Regions from separate parts of the Cupriavidus sp. KK10 genome, predicted to be linked through region 3. Evidence: predicted binding sites of a transcription regulator. Region 3 holds the regulator's gene; each other region holds the start of a gene.
What was found. The regulator FNR, encoded in region 3, switches genes on or off when oxygen is low (the NO sensors DNR and NnrR bind a similar motif). The targets are predictions, from matches to a motif close to TTGATNNNNATCAA.
Positions count from the first base shown of each region.

Region 1: a site for FNR is predicted at 2,333-2,346, ahead of KB879_RS37835 (universal stress protein). Genes of this name have one in related genera too.
Region 2: a site for FNR is predicted at 1,247-1,260, ahead of KB879_RS11920 (universal stress protein). Genes of this name have one in related genera too.
Region 4: a site for FNR is predicted at 2,019-2,032, ahead of KB879_RS37870 (universal stress protein). Genes of this name have one in related genera too.

Region 1 covers NZ_CP073678.1:1,385,646-1,390,401, reverse strand. The annotation lists gene KB879_RS37850 (flavodoxin family protein) at 1-64, shown strand, start outside; gene KB879_RS37845 (carboxypeptidase-like regulatory domain-containing protein) at 168-653, opposite strand; gene KB879_RS37840 (universal stress protein) at 706-1,170, opposite strand; gene KB879_RS37835 (universal stress protein) at 1,371-2,207, opposite strand; gene ppsA (phosphoenolpyruvate synthase) at 2,654-4,756, shown strand, end outside.
Region 2 covers NZ_CP073677.1:2,484,747-2,489,502, forward strand. The annotation lists gene KB879_RS11910 (universal stress protein) at 1-165, opposite strand, end outside; gene KB879_RS11915 (universal stress protein) at 198-1,034, opposite strand; gene KB879_RS11920 (universal stress protein) at 1,341-1,796, shown strand; gene KB879_RS11925 (zinc-dependent alcohol dehydrogenase family protein) at 1,837-2,850, shown strand; gene KB879_RS11930 (phosphoribosyltransferase family protein) at 2,870-4,192, shown strand; gene KB879_RS11935 (hypothetical protein) at 4,656-4,756, opposite strand, start outside.
Region 3 covers NZ_CP073677.1:5,033,055-5,037,810, forward strand. The annotation lists gene rluB (23S rRNA pseudouridine(2605) synthase RluB) at 1-379, opposite strand, end outside; gene scpB (SMC-Scp complex subunit ScpB) at 385-1,239, opposite strand; gene KB879_RS23460 (sulfite exporter TauE/SafE family protein) at 1,809-2,567, opposite strand; gene fnr (fumarate/nitrate reduction transcriptional regulator Fnr) at 2,646-3,371, shown strand; gene KB879_RS23470 (hypothetical protein) at 3,433-3,678, opposite strand; gene KB879_RS23475 (membrane protein) at 3,675-3,884, opposite strand; gene ccoG (cytochrome c oxidase accessory protein CcoG) at 3,929-4,756, opposite strand, start outside.
Region 4 covers NZ_CP073678.1:1,390,533-1,395,288, forward strand. The annotation lists gene KB879_RS37850 (flavodoxin family protein) at 1-345, opposite strand, end outside; gene KB879_RS37855 (universal stress protein) at 577-1,029, shown strand; gene KB879_RS37860 (DUF1488 domain-containing protein) at 1,070-1,348, shown strand; gene KB879_RS37865 (hypothetical protein) at 1,629-1,883, opposite strand; gene KB879_RS37870 (universal stress protein) at 2,100-2,939, shown strand; gene KB879_RS37875 (alpha/beta hydrolase) at 3,487-4,756, opposite strand, start outside.

The DNA of each region.
Region 1 (4,756 bases), on a different replicon from region 3:
CTTGGCGGATTCCAGGCCTGCCCACGCCGGGCGGCCCGCCTGGTTGTCCCCGAACGAGACCTGAGCGCTTCTTCCGGCTCCGTCGCCCTTTCGCGGTCCGGTCCGCTCTGACCCGCCGCGAACCCGCGCGGTGTCCTGCCCGCGGCGACCCGGTCCAGGCGTCGGGTTCAGCGACGCGGACAGGGTGTCGTGCCGCAGAGCAGCCAGTCGTCCTCGAGCGTATTGACCGGCAGCCGGAACGTCATGTCGAGCGGCTCGCCAGCGACGACGATGTCGCGCATCTGGTCCCGTCCCTGGTAGCCCACCGCGAGCCGATAGGCACCCGGCTTGAGTCGCATGTAGAACAGAGGTCCGCTGGCGGTAGTGTGCAGCACGGGGCGGCCAGCCTGGCTGGCCACGACCACCGTGGCACCGCCCAGCGGTTTGCCGCGCCCGGCATCCACCATCGTCAGCCGTACATTGAAACGCGCGGCGACGGTCAACATGCTTTGCAGGCCCGCCTCATCGTCCCCACCCGATACGTAGGAGACGCCGTGCTGCTCCATAATCTGCACGCCAGCGCCAGCCGGCGCGGCGCGAGTGGCGCAACCGGCCGCCGCAACGGCAATCGCCAGCGACGACAGCCCGAGGCCAAGCCTTCTTGAAACCTGCATTTGCGTCACTCCGAGACGATTATTGGGGTATCCGCGGACCGGGACGGAACGGTCAGGGGCTATCGCTGCGTGACTGCTGCCGAACGAGCAGTATGGGGCGAACCGTCTTGCTGACCACGTGCTCCGAGACCGAGCCCAGCACCATGTGCCGCACGCCGCGATGGCCGTGTGTGCCCATGACGATCAGGTCCGCGCTCCAGTGGTCCGCTTCCGCGACGATCGCCTCGGCAATCCTCGCAGGGGTGCCGGGCGTCTCGGCCAACCTGCTGCTCCAGCGCACGCCGGAGGCACTCAGGCGCTCGCCGGCGCGAGCCAGCACCTGCTTGCCATAAGCAATGATGTCGGCCATTAGCCCAGGCCGGTCACGCGCGCTGATCTCGAAGAACAGGTCGCTGTCGTCGACGACGAACATGGCCCTGACCTCGGCGTGGGTGGCCAGCGCCATGGACACTGCCTGCTCCAGGGCACTTAAGGATGAACGGCTGCCATCGATGGCTAGGAGAATTCGGCGGAACATGGCGACCTCGGCTTCGGCTATGGTTATTTCCAAAGTAGCGGTCGCAAGGGCATGCGGGTTGATGCCAGTCAACGAAGCCCTAAAGTCCCCCTGACCGACCGGTTGCGAATTCGCGACCTGATCAGCGACATGCGCAGGCCCACCGGTCTTCGTGCCGCGCAATCGCGGTGAGCATGTGGCACACAGCGCTTCGCCGCCATTCAGTGCGACAGCAGCAGTGGCATCCCGGCATGGTGCATCAGCGTCCGCGTGGTGCCGCCCAGCATCACCTCGCGCATGCGGGAATGTCCGTAGCCACCGGCCACCAGTAGGTCCGCGTTCAGGCTCCGTGAAGCCTCAAGCAGCACCCGGCCAACCGCCTCGCTCGTCGGTTCGTTGTACACCCCCGCGACGATGCCATGCCGCTCGAGGTATTGACGCAGGCCCGCGACTGGTTCCGACTTTGGAGTAGGCCGGTCGTCCCGGTTCCATACTGCCACGATAGTGACCCGCTCTGCGCACAGCAATAGCGGCATCGCGTCCGCCACGGCGCGAGCGGCCTCTCGCCAGCCATCCCAAGCGATCACGATATGTTCCATCTCCGCCTGCTGGTAAGTATCCGGCACCAGCAACACGGGCCTGCCGGCATTTAGCAGTACATATTCGGCGGTCTCGGCTGCAAGGCTGCCTACCGAATACGGGTCGGGCGGTGGTGCCAGCACGACGATGTCTGATACTCGGCCTTCCTGCGCCAACGCCCATCCCGGGTCTTCCTCGACCACGCGGTGGGTATGTGCCACCCCAGGCGCTGCCTGCTCCATCAGGCGCCGGAACGCGACGCCCATCTCTTCCGCCTGCGCCGCCAGGCCGACCCTGGCCACATCCACGTACCGCTCTGCATCGCTGCCGGCGTCCGGAATCCGCTCGAACGGCACGCCGGTCGCGGTCAATCCCACCACATGACCGCCGGAGCGCTTGGCGAGGTCCGCTGCAACGCCTACACGAGCGGCGCAGCCTGTGTCACGCCCGAGTTCGACCAATACGGTTTTGAAGACCATGATGCTCTCCTGTGCAGGGACTTCGAAAGCGCCGGGCGACCGGGTTGGTGTGCCGTAGCTCGAAAAGCGAATGTTGTCGCCTGAGTCTCCATTTCTCATTATCGGAGCTCGCCTGGCGGCCAAGCATGATGCACGTCAACATCGAGATGATCGCCCCGCGCCTACACGGCGTACTCTGCATCGCGTTGCGTCGACTTATCCCGCCGTGTTTCGCACCAGTGCCGCCTTCAGTGCACAGAGTTGCCGCCGGTGAAGCTTGCCTTGTGGGTGCCTTGTGGGGGCTTGCGTTGTATCAAGCCACAATGCCATTTCACCACTAGTGTGAATCAGTCAGTCGCTCGCTAGCGCTGTTCACCCCCCTTGGCAGCTTCCCAGACGTTAGGCGTTGAAAGGGAATCCTGGATTTGCTTAGGCGTCTGTATAAGTCCACCGAGAAGGAGCAGCACATGTCCAACGAACATACGCAGGTTGTCTGGTTCGAAGATCTAAGACGGGCCGATGTTCCTCGCGTCGGTGGCAAGAACGCGTCGCTGGGGGAGATGGTGGCCAACCTCGCGCCCGCAGGCGTCAAGATTCCCCCGGGGTTCGCAGTGACGGCGGATGCATACTGGCGCTTCATCGACACGAATGGCCTGCAGGAAACCGTGTCCAGGGTTCTCAGCGAACTTGCTGACGGCAAGGTTTCCCTCTCCGAGGCCGGGGCCGCCATTCGTCAGCTCATCCTCCGCGGCGAATGGCCCAGAGAAACGGCTGAGGCGATCCGTCTGGCTTATGAAGAGCTGAACCGCCGGACCGGACGGGTCAACATGGACGTCGCCGTGCGCTCGAGCGCGACCGCCGAGGACTTGCCGGATGCCAGCTTCGCCGGACAACAGGAAACCTTCCTCAATATCCGGGGTGATCGTGCACTCCTTGACGCTTGCCGGCGCTGCTACGCCTCGCTTTTCACCGACCGCGCGATCAGCTACAGGCAGGCGAAGGGCTTCGACCATCTGAAGGTTGCGTTGTCGGTCGGCGTCCAACGCATGGTGCGATCCGACCTGAGCGGCGCCGGTGTGATGTTCTCGATAGACACCGAAACTGGCTTCGACAAGGTGGCCCTGATCAACGCCGCCTGGGGTCTGGGCGAGAGCGTCGTGCAGGGCACCGTCGAACCGGACGAATACGAGGTGTTCAAGCCGCTTCTGTCCGACCCGTCACTCACGCCGATCATCGGGAAGAAGCTCGGCGACAAGAGCCGCAAGATGATCTACACGAGCGATAGCCGCGGTCCGACCAAGTATGTCCCGACATCGAAGGCAGAACGCGCGTCCTTCGTGTTGGGAGATGAGGAGATTCTTACCTTGTCGCGCTGGGCCCGCACGATCGAAGACCACTATGGCCAGCCCATGGACATCGAATGGGCGAAGGACGGCGAGAGCGCAGAGATGTTTATCGTCCAGGCCAGACCGGAAACCGTCCAGTCGCGACGCGAGGCGAGCGCGGTGAAGACCTACCGCATCAAGAAGGCCGGCCGCAAGCTGGCATCGGGCGTGAGCATCGGGGATGCCGTCGCGGCGGGCGTGGTTTGCGTGATCGAGAGCCCACGCGAGATGGGACGCTTCGTCGACGGTGCTATCCTCGTGACCCAATCCACGGACCCCGACTGGGTGCCCGTCATGCGGCGTGCAGCTGCCATCGTCACCGACCACGGCGGCCGCACCTCGCACGCAGCCATCGTAAGCCGTGAGCTTGGGCTTCCGGCGATCGTCGGCACGGGCAATGCGACCCATCTGCTGCACGACGAGCAAGAGGTCACCGTTTCCTGCGCGGAAGGTCGCGAGGGCTTTGTCTACGAAGGCACCGCCGACTATGAAGTCGAGGAAATCGACTTTGGCAGTATCCCGGCAACCCATACCAAGGTCATGCTGAACCTTGCCAACCCCGCAGCAGCGTTCCGCTGGTGGCGGATCCCGGCCGATGGCGTCGGGCTGGCGCGGATGGAGTTCGTGATCAACAATCACATCAAGATCCATCCAATGGCGCTGGTCCGCTACGACACGCTAAAGGACGATGAGGCGAAGCAGACAATTGCCGGCTTGACCGCTGGATACGAAAGCAAGACGGAGTACTTTGTCGACCGGCTCGCGCGCGGACTGGGGAGAATTGCCGCTGTCCAGTATCCACATCCGGTAGTGGTCCGCATGAGCGACTTCAAGACCAACGAGTACGCCCATCTGATCGGCGGCGCGGAATTCGAGCCCCGGGAGGAGAACCCGATGCTTGGATTCCGCGGGGCGTCGCGATACTACTCTCCCCGCTATCGGGAGGGCTTCGCGCTGGAATGCCAGGCGATTTGCCGCCTGCGCAGGGAGATGGGATTCACCAATGTGATCGTCATGATCCCATTCTGCCGCTCCGCAAAAGAGGCGGACCGCGTACTTGAGGTCATGGCGGAGAACGGCCTCGTGCGCGGCGAAGCCGGCCTGAACGTATATGTCATGTGCGAGATTCCGTCGAACGTGATCCTGGCAGGCGAGTTCGCCAGGCGCTTCGATGGGTTTTCAATC
Region 2 (4,756 bases), 2.5 Mb from region 3:
CCCGGCTTCTTCGCCCGCCCCACGAAACGGCTCCAGGTGCGTTCCTGTTGCCGTCAGGCCGACCACGCTGCCGCCGGACCTTCCGGCAAGCCGTGCCGCCGTTTCAATGCGCGCGGACCGTGCAGCATCTTCGCTGAGGTCGACAAGGATGGTTCTGAAGTCCATGAGGTGATTCCACTCTTTGGTTTAAGTTCGCATCATCGTGAAAACAGCACCGGTGCCGTCATCGAGTCAAGCAGCGTATGCGTGACACCGCCCAGCACCAGTTCCCGCATGCGACCGTGTCCGTAGGCACCCATCACGATCAGGTCGGCATCGAAATCCGCCGCGCGCGAAAGGATGAGTTCGCCGATGGTCAGGTCAGCCCCACCGGGACCGTGTTCGATTTCCACGGCGACGCCGTGGCGTTCCAGCACGCGTGCGGCGTGGCCGACCGGGGTGGCGTCTGCTCTTGCCTCCTTGGCCGCAGTCTGTGCGCAAAGAATGCGCGCCTGCGCGCCGGCCATCAGCGGCACGGCGTCGTGAAGCGCCCGCGCCGCCTCGCGGCTGCCATTCCACGCCACGATAACGCGCGTACCCAGCGTTGGAAACGTGCCCGTGCACGGCACCACGAGCGTCGGTCGGCCGGTCTCCAGCAGCAGCGATTCCAGCAGTTGTCGGGCCACCGGACCTTCGGTATTGCCGGGGTCGTACTGGCCGGCAACGACCAGGCCGGCCTCGCGGGCCTCGCGCAGCACTGATGCCACGGCCCCCAGCTCCGCAGCGCGCCACTCCGCGCGCACTGGCATGGCCTGGGTTGCAGCCAGAAACTGCGCCCGGACGTCTTCCCTGACCTGCTTGCGCCGGGCCAGGTCGTCCGCAACATATTGCTGCGCGCCGTCCATGAGGTAGAACCAGGCAGGATCGGGAATGAAACCGGCGTACATGCCGATCAGCCGGCACTCGCTGGCCGCCGCAACGCGCCCCGCCACTTCAAGCCGCTGCCGTGCCTGCGGATTGCTGTCCAGATGAACCAGGATGCTGTCGTAAGCCATGATCGCCCTCTCGCTCGACTACAGACCAGTCTAGGCAGCAAGGCCGACCGGCGCTTGACCCGGATCAACGGGCCTGCCCTGCGGCGAAATCGCTCACGCATCGCCCTGATGTGCGGTGGAGGCTACTGCGGGCAAACGTATGCGGAGACGTCAAGCCGTCCGGCCATCACTTCTGTTTGCGGTCAATTACTCGCCGCGCCTGCCTCTTCGGGTTGACATATATCAAGCGCGTATCGAGGCCGGCGCCTACGCTGAATGCAGCGAATCGCAACATTGAGCACACCCTTGCCCCTCAGGAGACCCATCATGTACCAGCGCATCCTGCTCGCTGTCGACGGCAGCCGTTCTTCCGACCTTGCACTGAGCCAGGCCACCATCATCGCCAAGGCAACCGGGGCCGAGGTCAAGGCGTTGTTCGTGGTAGACGACAGCGATGTGTTCTTCGAGGCTAGTTACTTCAACCCCAAGGAACTGATCGACAACATCACCGCGCACGGCCGCAAGGCGCTGGATGCCGCCTCGGCCAGGCTCAGCGAAGCAGGCGTGCGCAACTCGGTGAAACTGGATGAAAAGCCGGTTGCGCCCGGCCGGATCTCGCTGACCATTGTCACCGAGGCCGATGCGTGGAATGCCGACCTGATCGTGCTTGGCACCCACGGCCGCCGCGGCGTCCGGCGCCTGCTGATGGGCAGCGTGTCGGAAGGCGTGCTTGCCAAGACCAGCAAGCCCGTGCTCCTGGTCCGCAGCGAAGTCGAAGGTTAGGCGCGTCACGGCGCCACGGGCGGCGTAGGAGTGCCAGGCCATGCCCCGCCAAACCATGCGTGCGATGGTCTTCGAGGGCGCGGGCCTGCCGCTGCGCCTTCACAACTTGCCGGTTCCCGACCCGGGGCCTGGCGAAGTTCGCATTGCCGTGGGGGCTTGCGGGGTGTGCCGGACCGACCTGCATATCGCCGACGGCGACCTGCGCCATCCCAAGCCGGTGCTCATCCCAGGGCATGAAATCGTCGGACAGGTGGATTCGTGCGGCGCCGGCGTCACCGCCTTCAAGCCGGGCGACCGCGTGGGTGTGCCCTGGCTCGGACATACCTGTGGCCGTTGTCACTACTGCCTGCGTCATCACGAGAATCTTTGCGACGCGCCGCTGTTCACTGGCTATACCCGCGATGGCGGCTATGCGGAGTACGTTATTGCCGACAGCGGCTATTGCTTCCAGATTCCGCCTGGCTACGATGACGAACACGCCGCACCACTACTCTGCGCCGGCCTGATCGGCTACCGGACGCTGCGCATGGCGGGCGCAGCCAGCCATGCACACCGCATCGGCATCTACGGCTTCGGCGCCGCCGCCCACCTGGTGACGCAGATCGCGGTGGCGCAAGGCCGCGAAGTCTACGCCTTCACCCGCGCGGGCGACGCAGGCGCGCAGCAACTCGCATACCAGTCCGGCGCGTGCTGGGCCGGCTCGAGCGACCTCCAGTCGCCCGTGCCGCTGGACGCCGCGCTGATTTTCGCCCCGGTGGGCGCGCTGGTTCCCAAGGCGCTGCGCGCTGTGGACAAGGGTGGCATCGTGGTCTGTGGCGGAATTCATATGAGCGATATCCCAAGCATGCCTTACCAGCTGCTTTGGGAAGAAAGGCGCCTGTGTTCCGTAGCCAACCTCACGCGTGCCGACGGCATCGCCCTGATGGATATCGCCGCCCGGACTCCGCTGCATACGCACACCACCGCGTATCCGTTGGAGCAGGCCAACGAAGCGCTGGCCGACCTGCGCGAGGGCCGGCTTACCGGCGCCGCCGTCCTGAAACTCCGTCAATAGATTCCTGGCAGATAGATCGATGAGCCGTTACCAGACACGTTTTCAGGCGCGTGAGCATGCGGGCTCGGAACTGGCCTGGGCGTTGCGCGCGTATCGGGGAACCGGTGCCCTGGTCCTGGCGATTCCGCGCGGCGGCGTGCCGGTCGGGCGCGTTGTGGCCGACGCACTGGGCGCTGACTTCGACCTGGTGATGGCGCGCAGGATCGCTCCTGGCGTAGCACTGGACGACTCTGGCGCGACATGGTGCACGGACGCAATGAACGCAAATGGCGGCGCCAGCAGCCAGCGTGATGCCCAGTTCGACCAGCTTCGCAGGCAGCGCGCCGTGTATACGCCGGTTCGCAAGCTGGCGGATCCGGGCGGTCGCGTGGTGATCGTCGTGGATGACGGCCTGGTGAGCGGCGCAACGATGTATGCGGCCCTCGCAAGCCTGCGCAAGCGGCACCCTGCCCGGCTCATATGCGCGCTCCCGATCGCCACCGCAGCCGGCCTGGACCGGGTCCGCGCGTTGGCCGACGAAGTCATCTGCCTGGATACACCGGACCGCATCGAAAACCTCGCGCACTTCTATCATGAGTTCCAGCTGGTCAGCGACGACCGCGTCCGGCAGTTGACTGGTATACCGCCAGCGCAACCCCAGACCCGCGCCCGGCCAAGTGCGGTGGCGGGCGTGCCGTCGTTGAGCAAGGCGATGCTGATTCCGTATCAGACGACTCGGCTCCGGGCCATGCTCGAATCGGCGCCGAACCCGATCGGCGTCGCGGTGATGGTGCATGCCGGTGGCGCGCAACGCCGCGCAGCCCGCAGCCATTACCTGGCACGCAAGCTACGCGCGAAAGGATTCGCCACCTTGCTCGTAGACCTGCAGCCTGACAGCCGCGTCGACGACGCACCGGAATCGGACGTCGATGAGCTGGTGGCAAGACTGGACCAGACCTTGAGCTTCCTGCGTACTGGGACGCCCTGCGCAAGCTTGCCTGTGGGCCTGCTCAGTACCGGCACCGCAGCGGCGGCAGCCCTGCGCTCGGCCGCCTGCAGCGCGACGCAACTCAGCGCTGTAGCCTGTGTTGCGGGGCGGCTGGATCTCGCGGGAAGCGCAACCCTGCAGCAGCTCGAAATCCCTGCCTTGCTGATATGTGCCAGCGGCAATCCGAAAGACATTCAGATCAACAATCTTGCATTCGAACAGATGCATTGTCCGCGGCAACTGAGGCTCATCCCGACCAGCGGCCGCGGATTTGAAGACCCCAGGGCCCTGGAAGACATCGCGGCACTCACGATAGGCTGGTTCGAGCGGCACCTTGCGGCCCCATCTCCTCTCGGCCTGGGTTACGGCGGATGACAATACCTGGCGGGTTACGCTCCGCAGCAGTCTTATCAAGCTGCAGCTTGCATTTCCCCTCGGACTGAGCCGGATGTCTGGCGCGGCCGCTACGAGCGGTAGTCTTGGTGGCGGTTCGTCATACTGGAGAATGAGGAATAACCGCAGCTTCGGCTGCGGTTATTCACTTTGGACGCCTGACACAACGTTGGGCTGGCTGGACCGTCGCTTGCCGGCTGGGGATTCAACCGGTCGACATCGAGGGGTAGTTGGTCGACGATTCAAGACACTACCAGCACCGCTGCCCGTCAATGCCGATCGAGTGTCCTGGCTTGCGCGGAGGCAGCGAATACGCTTCGGCGGACATCAGGTCGGCAGGGTAGAGTTGGAGGAACGACCGCGTTTCATCCGCCCTCGCGCCGGACAGGCCAATTCACGTCAAGCCACCTTCTGAAGCTCGACGCCATACAAGGGTTGCAGGTGCCTACTTGCCGCCGACGCCGACCTTGCCGCGCCCGACCTTTCGATGCGGCACACAGGGGCGCAGCCTCTTCCTGGAGCCAGCCGTCAACGTGACGTGCTCCG
Region 3 (4,756 bases):
TGGCCGCGCGGTCCACCTTGTCTGCCTTGCTGGTGCCCTGGCCGCCCTGGCTGCCCTGGCCGCCCTCGCCCTGCCCCGTCTTGCGCTTGCCGCGGCCGCGCTGGCCACCGCGCGCGCCGCCCGCCGCCTGGGCGGCGCCCGCTTCACCGGCATCGGCCTGGCCGCCGGCGCTGGCGCCTTCGGCGCCCTCGCCGCGGTCCTGCGTTGCCTGGCGGCGCGATGCGACCAGGTTCCTCAGCCCGCGGCGCAGCCCCTTGCGGCGGGGCGCGGCTTCGCTGCCCGATCCGGGTTCTGCGGCGCCGGTGTCGGCGGGTGCGCCCGCATTGCGGGTGTCTTGCTCAACGGAATCAGACAAGATATTCACTATCGGATGTTGCATGTTGTTCAGTTCGGCACGCGCTCGTCGTGCTCGCTCGGGTGCGGCGGGGTGCCGTTGTCCGGCAAATCGCCCCGCGCCCCGTCCGGATTGGGTGCGGCTGGTTCGGTGGAAGCGGCCTCGGCGGCATCGTCGGCTGCAGCTTGCAGCGGTTGCACGTCAAAGCCATTGGCGCCTTGGTCGACCGGGTCGGTCGTCTCGGCTTCGTTCGCGACGGATGCTTCGGCCACATCCGCTGCCTGCGCGGCGGGGTCGGCAAATGCTTCCTCGTCGGCACTGGCTGCCTTGTTTGCAGCCAGATCTTCAAAATTGATGGCCTGTTGTTCCAGCAGGGTTGCCTGCGCCTGCGCCTGGGCGTCTTCCAGCGGCGGCAGCTCATCCAGCGTACGCAGCCCAAGATCGTCCAGGAATGCCTTGGTCGTCGCATACAGCGCCGGCCTGCCCGGCACGTCGCGGTGTCCGATCACCTCGATCCAGCTGCGGTCCTCAAGCTTCTTGACCACTTCCGTGCTGACCGTTACGCCGCGGATTTCCTCGATATCGCCGCGGGTCACCGGCTGCCGGTAGGCAATGATCGCCAGTGTTTCCATCACGGCGCGCGAATATTTTGGCGGCTTTTCGGGATTCAGCCGATCGAGGTATTCACGCATTTCCGGCCGGCTCTGGAAGCGCCAGCCGCTGGCCAGGGCCACCAGTTCCACGCCGCGCGGCCGCCAGTCCTGGCGCAGTTCCTCAAGCAGCACGCGGATGGTGTCTGCGCCGACGTCGTCGTCAAACAGCCGCCGCAGGTCATTGACGCGCAACGGTTCCTGCGCGCAGATCAGCGCCGTCTCGAGGACGATCTTCGCCTCTTGGGTATTCATGTTGATGGTGTGCAGCCTGTCTTTGCACCTGCTCCCGGACGGATCCGGGGCATCGGAGATTTTGGATACAGCGGTACGAAAGCCACCGCCATCTCATTGCGCAGCTAGCCGGATACCTGCTGCATCCAAGCCGTGCACTTCCCTATCTTTGCATCGAGTTGCCGGGTCGTTCCGGCAGGAGATCGTTCGCGTGCCGTTATGGATCGGCCAGCAAACCTCTTGCGTAGCGCGCCCGCACATATCGGACGTCGCTGTCAGCGAACTGAAGGCCTCGGACGCAAGAAAAACGGGTATCGGGAGCAAGGCCGGCATCGCCAACACCGCAGTGCCAGCCGGACTTTTGAACCAGATCTTTTGAACCGGATGGACTGCGGGGACGGGACGGGCATCGAAAACCTTCCGCTTCCCCTGCCCTGAACGCGCCTTCTGGTAGGAAGGCCGCCTGGCGCTGCTCGCCCGCTGCTTACCGCGGCTCATTCTATGCCGCGCGATACCGCAATGTTGGCGATTGTATGGCATTCCCGCCCCCGCCTGCAACCATCATCCGTTGCCCGGGCGGCGCCGGCGCCTCAGAACACCAGGCAGAATCCATGCTCGGCCAGCGAATGTGGCAGCAGCACCGCTCGCGCAATGCCAAGGGCGCCGAACGCCATCACCGCCAGGCCGGCCCCCAAGCGCACGCCGGGACGTCGCGACAGCGTACGCAAGTAGCCCGCGAGGCCGGACAGCACCAGCAGATTAGGCAATGTGCCGAGCCCGAACACGCCCATCACGAGTGCGCCGGACGCCGCGTTGCCCGCCAGCAGCGCCAGCGTAAGCGCCCCATAGACCATGCCGCACGGCACCAGCCCCCACGCCAGGCCCACGCCATAACGCCGCGCCAGTCCGCTTCGCGCCCGCACAAACGCCGGCATGGCGCCTGCCAGGCCACCCAGCCGCCGCGCCACCGTTGCGCCGGCGCGCGCCGCCAGCCGCTCCAGCCAGTCGACGGTAAAAGTGTTGCCGCGCAGCAACCGCCAGCCCGACCACAGCAGCATGACGCTGCCCGCGCCGAACAGCCAGCGCTGCACCGGCAGGTAATCCTGCTTCCATGCCGAGGCACCGAGCGCGCCTAGCGCGGCACCAAGAAGCATATAGGTCGAGATCCGGCCCAAGTGCATAGTCAGCAACTCGGCCAGCCAGGCGGCGCGGCTGGGCACCAGACTGATCGTCACCGTCGCGCCGCGGCGTTGTTCCACGGCCAGCGCCACGCCGCCGCACATGGCAGCGCAGTGGACTCCGCCCAGCAAAGCCAGCAGAAAAACGCTGATCAGCACGCCAAATGTCAATTCTTACTCCCTACCGCATCACATCGCACGGTAAAATGTCCTAATCGCGCCCTCGCTGCCATTTCTAGCAGGTTCCAATTGCTCACCTCCATTCCCATTACCGAGATGTCGCCCCGCTGCTCCACCTGTGCAATGGGGCAGCTGTGCCTTCCGGTCGGCATGTCGCAGCAAGACCTCGCCAAGATGGACACGCTGGTACAGGAACGCATCCGCGTGCACAAGGGTGAAACCTTGTATCGCATGGGCGATCCGCTCACCGCGGTCTACGCCGTGCGCTTTGGCACGCTCAAGACCCACGTCACCACTGAAGACGGCCGCTCGCAGATTACCGGCTTCCACCTGCCCGGCGAAATCGTCGGTCTCGACGGGCTGGGCGAGATGCAGCATGCCTCCGATGCCGCCGCCCTGGAAGATACCGAAGTCTGCGTGGTCCGCATGAGCGAACTGCAGTCCCTCTCGGTCGACCTGCCATCGCTGCAGCAGCAGTTCCTGCGCCTGATGGGCAAGGAAATCACGCACGACCAGCTGATGCTGGTCACGCTGGGCTCGATGCGCGCCGAGGAACGCCTTGCCGCCTTCCTGATCAACCTCTCTGAGCGCCTGTCGGCGCGCGGCTATTCGGCGTCCGAGTTCGTGATGCGCATGAGCCGCGAAGAAATCGGCAGCTACCTGGGCCTGAAGCTCGAAACCGTCAGCCGCCTGTTCTCTCGCTTTGCCGAAGCCGGCCTGATCCAGATTCGCCAGCGCCACGTCAAGCTGGTGGACATCGACGGCATCAAGCAACTCTACAGCCGCTCCTGCTAAGCGGCCAAGCGCTGCCAGTGCCGCATCCGGCCATGGCAGCGCAGACCTCACGCCAGTCCGCTCATTCCAGTTCGTCGGTATCGCTGAGCCGCGTCGGCATGGTGTAGAGCGTCAGTCCGCTGGACAACGCGCAGAACACCCAGGCCATCAGGAAGCCGATGGTGTAGACCGATTCGCGGGACGCTTCGATCGGCTGGCCGAAGAAGTTCAGGTCACCGGGATCCACCACCGAAAACACCGTCGCGGTCGCAAAGCCAGCCATCAGGAACGCCGGCCAGAGTACCCACATCAGCCAGCGCAACCTCATGGCTGCCTCGCTGCGGCAGCCTTGGGCGGCGCGGCATCGGCCTTCTCCACCACCAGGCCATGGCGCGTTGCACCCTGCACCGGCATGTCCGGATGCGTGGACGCCAGCCAGATCGTCACGCCGCACGCCACCATCGCCACCAGCGGGCCGCTCATCAATAGCCACGGCCACGGCTCCTTCCACCACGGATTGCCTTGCTGACTCATCTTGCCCCCTTCATCTTGACGACTAAGTCCGCGTCTGCCTAGCTTCACAAATCGCGCGGCACGATGAAACTGGTGGATTGCCGGATTTCGGCCTGCCCCCGCTCCGTGCCTTCGCTCGTCACTGTCACGTTGATCTTGTGCGTGCCCCGCGCCGCGGCCTCGATCGGCACGCGGATCCGGATCGGCAGCAACCGGTTGGACGTCGGCGCCAACGATTCGGCCTGCTTGTCGTACTCCACCTTCAGGTTCTTCAGCTCGTCGCTGTCGGCGCGCACGCTGATCTTCATCGGCGCTTCGGTGGTGTTGATCAGCTGCAGGCGATAGACGTTCTCGATCCAGCGGCCTTCCACTTCACGGCCGAGCGCACCACGGTCGCGGATGATGTCGACCTTCAGCGGCGTGCGCAGCGCGATCGACGCCATGAAGCCGCCCAGCAGCACCACCCAGATCACGGAATAGATGATGACGCGCGGACGCAGCAGGCGCTTGCGCGATGCCGCTGCGGACAAGGCCTTGCGCATCGCGTTTTCCGAGGTATACCGGATCAGGCCGCGCGGATAGTCCATCTTGTCCATGACCTGGTTGCAGGCGTCGATGCAGGCGCCGCAGCCGATGCACTCGTACTGCAGGCCGTCGCGGATATCGATGCCTGTCGGGCACACCTGTACGCAGATGCTGCAGTTGACGCAGTCGCCAAGCCCCGCCTTGTAGTGATCGGTCTTGCGCGACCGGCTGCCGCGCGGCTCGCCGCGGCCGACGTCGTAGGTCACGACATAGGTATCGCGATCCACCATCACGCTCTGGAAGCGCGCATACGGGCACATGTACTTGCACACCTGCTCGCGCATGAAGCCCGCATTGCCCCAGGTGGC
Region 4 (4,756 bases), on a different replicon from region 3:
CCCGCGCGCTGCCATGACACAGATTGCAGACACGCGCGCGGCCAGCGGCGGCTTGGCGACACTGGCGGCGAGGAGGCTGCGCATCGGGGCCGCCAGCCTGCCCATCCATACCGGTGCCAGGACCACGACGTGCTCGCAGCGATCGAGGGCCGGGCCGGCGTAGCGGTACTCGACTTGGCGGTGAAAGAGGATATCGATAACGCACCGGAGGTCGCCAAGGATCCCGGCGCGGCTTTTGACGTCGGCGACCTCGGCCAGTGGCCATCCCGACCGCGCGGCAACGGCCTCGGCGACCTGGCGTACGGTGCCGGTCCGGGAGTAATAAACAATCACGGCTTGGGTCATCACGGGCTCCGGTCAGATGGCAGCGGACGTCGCTGTTTCTGCAGCGTAGGCCTTGCGTGGCGGCCGCCATTGATGCGCATCAACTGGGACATACGGCCTCGCGCCACGGCGGTTGGAGCGCCGTGCCGCGGCTTTGACACATATCAACAGCAGTTGCGCCGGTTGCCCTACGCTGGATTAAGCTAGTCCAGACCCGAGCCACCACAGGCTCCCATCGCCGGAGAATCCGCTATGTACCAGCGCATCCTTGTCGCCATGGACGGCGGCGCCGCTTCGGAACTTGCCCTGGAACAGGCCATGATCATTGCGCTCGCCGCCAGCGCGGAAGTGGAGGTGGTCCATGTGGTCGATGACCGCAGCCCATTCCTGGATGTCAGCAATCTGGATCCGGTGAGATTGATAGAGGACCTCACGACGGCGGGCGAAAGCGTCCTCGCCGCCGCCGCCAGCAGGCTTGCCGCGGCGGGCATTCGCCACGTAACGCGGCTGCTCGGCAAGCCGATGGCGGAGGACGACGTTGCTACCACGATCGCGGCCGAAGCCAATGGCTGGGGCGCCGATCTGGTTGTGATGGGTACGCACGGCCGACGGGGAGTGCGGCGACTCGTCATGGGCAGCGTCGCGCGGAGCGTGATTACCCTAGCCGTCGCGCCCGTCCTGCTGGTCCGCGCCGAGGAGGCGTAGGCAGGCGAACAGACTTTGGAGGGCGTTACGCCAGACAGCTATGCATAAGATCGACTTTGCCGGCGAGATGCCGGATTACTGCCCGACAGGTCCCAGCCTGCAGTGCACCGCGAAGGTGGACGGGTCGCCCGCGACCTATGAAATCACTGCCGAGGCGCTTGAGGATCATTTCGGCGCACGCTCGTACCGCAGTGAAGATTTGCTGCCGGCATTCATCAGCAACCGCCAGGACATTGAACGCGTCGCGGGAGCCCTGTTCGAGATGACGGGTGCGCGGCACATCGTGCTGCACAGCGGCCATTTTCGCTTCGCGGTGTGAAGCGCACGTCGTGGCCGGCGGCAGCCGCCCTGGGGCGGTGCGCGCCCCACAGGGAGCTACCCATGAAGAATCGCTTGCAGTCATGCACCCCGACAATACCGCCAGGATGGCGCAGGCTTGCCGCCTGCGCGTTGGTGCCGCTATGCGCAGCGTGTACCGCCGTACCGGACCCGCTGCGGCCGCCGAAGCCACGCACGATCGCGCTGGCGTCAGGCGACCTGGGGCAACCCGTACCTGGTGTTCCGGGCAATGGCCTCTCATGCTCGGTTGGCCGCGCCGCTCAGTCGTAGCGCAAGTCAATGCCGAAGCCGCCGACCAGTTCGCAATCGACGACTCCCGCTGCGTAGGCGAAGAACCACTCTTCAGCCTGTTGCACGCTACCCCGCAGGGCGCGCCAATCTGGCGTAAAGCGAACGCCGATGCTTCTGTCCGGGGCTGTGAAAAGGACGCCGCCGCTGGGCTTGCCTGGCGCGGTGGCGTCGGGGACGAACAGCACGATATGGAATCCCTTGTACGACCGCTTCGTTTCATGCATGTGAGTCTCCTGCGAGGTTTGCCACCGGGGCGCATTCCAAACGCACCGGCGCTCGCTCTATGGGAATCATAGTGGCGCGAACCAGAGCGGTAGTGGTGCCACCGGTACCGACTGTGGCGCGGACAGGAAGGCGGCTTGATGCACGACAAATCCTGGGCCAAGTGGCGACATAGGCTTAAGCAAGCCCCGTTCGGGGCTGCCTGATGGAGACAATCCATGGAATACGCAACGATCCTGGTTCATCTCGATTCCAGCCGCCGTGTGTACGACCGGCTGAACCTCGCCACCCAGTTGGCGCTGGAGTTCCAATCCACGCTGGTCGGCCTGCTTGCAGTCGGCAAGCCCGATCCCACCGCCGTGCGCTACCTGGTGGACGGTGACCGCTATCTCGCCTCTTACGACGAATGGCAGCATCAGGTCGGCGAGCGGGCCCGCCATGCCCTGATGGGCGCGACGGACGAGGTCGCCGTCACTACGGAATGGCGTGCGCCGGACTGGGCCACGGCGGCGACGGTCCAGGCAGAGGCACATCGGGCGGATCTTGTCATCCTTGGACAGCACGATCCCACTGATGATGCCGCCTACGCCGAGCGTGGCTTTGTTGAATCCATCGTGCTGCAATGCGGGCGGCCGGTGCTGGTGGTGCCGTATGCAGGCCGGTTCCCGCACGTTGGAAAGAACATCATGGTGGCGTGGAACGGCAGCCGCGAGTCGGCGCGGGCCATCCGCGATGCGCTCCCGCTTCTGCAGCGCGCAGACACCGTGGAAGTGGTCTCGTGGACGCCCTCAGGCGTTCTGAAAGGGCCATGGGTGTCGCCGCCTCAGTATGCGGTGGACTGGCTGGCTCGGCATGGCGTGGCAGTGCAGCTGTGCACTTTTGCGGCGGGGGGCGGCGATGACACCGGCCAGATGTTGCTCTCACACGCCGCGGACCGAAATGCTGACCTGATCGTCATGGGGGCCTACGGCCACAGTCGGGTGCACGAGCTGGTCCTTGGCGGTGTTACCCGCACGCTGCTCGAGTCGATGACAGTGCCGGTACTGATGTCGCACTGATTTTGCCATAGTGCCTCGGCGATGCGATGAAAGGAGGTGCGGTGCGGCGGCTGCGACAGAGCGGGATGCCGAGGGAGGTCGGCCGATTACCTATCAACACTGATAGCGGGGTCGCTTGATGAGATACGATGAATAATGGCAGCCGAACACTCCGCCAGCTTGCGCAGGGTTTCTGGAACGAGTTCCTTAGGCGTCGACCGGTATTTCCCGTGTCAGACGGCATGTTTCCGTTCGAGCCGGCTATCCGTAAGCGGTACATCGAGGTCCAAGGTAGAACTTATGCTGTCTGGCAGGCTCGCGCGATTAGGGCTGGCTTTTCTGCCGAGGATTTTTTCCACGCGAGCATTTGCGTACGGGCGGCGATGCACTGATTGCCGCCCGCGCTGGTGGGTGCGCAGTTCTCGTGCCCTAGGCGTTCAGGTTCCGTCTTCCCGACATACCTTTCGGCCCATTGAGAGTTGACTAGAATCTGTCCGCCGGCATGTCTTTCACCGGTAGTTTGCCTTTTCCCAATGTGTAAGGCACAGCGCTGCGAACAAGCCCCTTTCTAGGGTTCCAGAACGTAGGCACCAGGAGCGTCCGCGAGCCCCTGGGCCGGCGCCTGTCGCGTGCAGGATCCGGTCGAGTGGGCCACTAGCCAGTCATGCCACGCCGGCCACCAGGAACCGTCGCGGTACACAGCCACGCTGAGGAACTGCTCCGGGCTCAGGTAGGGCGCGGCGCGCATTCGCGTATGCACATGGTAGCGCCGGCCCGGGTGGCCCGGCTCCGACACGATACCTGCGTTGTGGCCGCCCGAAGTCAGCAAGAAGGTCAGTTCGGCCCGGGTCAGCAAGTGGAGCTTGTACACGGATCGCCAGGGCGAGACGTGGTCGTGTTCGGTGCCTACCACGAAGAGCGGGAGGTCGAGGTCCGACAGGGCGACAGGCTGTCCGCCAACGCATAGCTTGCCGGTGGCCAGCTCGTTGCCCAGGAACAGCTTGTGCAGGCATTCCGAATGCAGGCGGTAAGGCAGTCGCGTGGTGTCGCGGTTCCAAGAGACCAGATCGTTGGCGCGCAAACGTTGGCCGAGCAGGTACTCGCTCATTACGCGCGACCAGATCAGGTCCTGGGCGTTCAGCATCTGAAAGGCAGACTTCATCTGCGGCCCGTTCAGATATCCCTGACTCCACATGAGGGCGTCGAGCGTGGCGAGCGAGCTCTTGTCGATGAACAGGCCCAGTTCGCCCGGATCATGGAAATCGGTTTCGGCCGCAAAGAGCGTCATGCTGGCCAGTGGCCCGCCGGCCGCGTCGCGGGCCAGCATGGCGGCACCCGTGGCAAGCAGGGTGCCGCCCAGGCAATACCCGGCGGCGTGGATGTGCGCGCCGTCGCAGCGCGCGTGCACGGTGTCGAGCGCAGTCAGAAGCCCGGCCTCCAGGTAGGTGTCAAGCCCGAAGTCGCGGGCCGAGGCGTCCGGGTCCTTCCATGAGATCATGAACACGGTATGGCCGCTCTCGACCAGGTAGCGCACCAGCGAATTCTCGGGCTTCAGGTCGAGGATGTAATACCGCATGATCCAGGACGGCACGATCAGGACCGGCTCGCGCCAAACCGTATCGGTGCCGGGTGCGGGCGCATACTCGATCAGTTCGATCAACGCGTTGCGGAACACCACCTTGCCAGGCGTGCACGCCACGTCGCGCCCGGGTAGAAATTCCAGCGCGGGGCGCCCCGCAGGCAGTCCAGGCACCTTTGACAGCAGCTCACTGGCGTCCTGCAGCCAGTGATGGGCGCCTTGCAGGAAGTTGGCGCCGAAGGTGCTCGAGGCGGTCCTG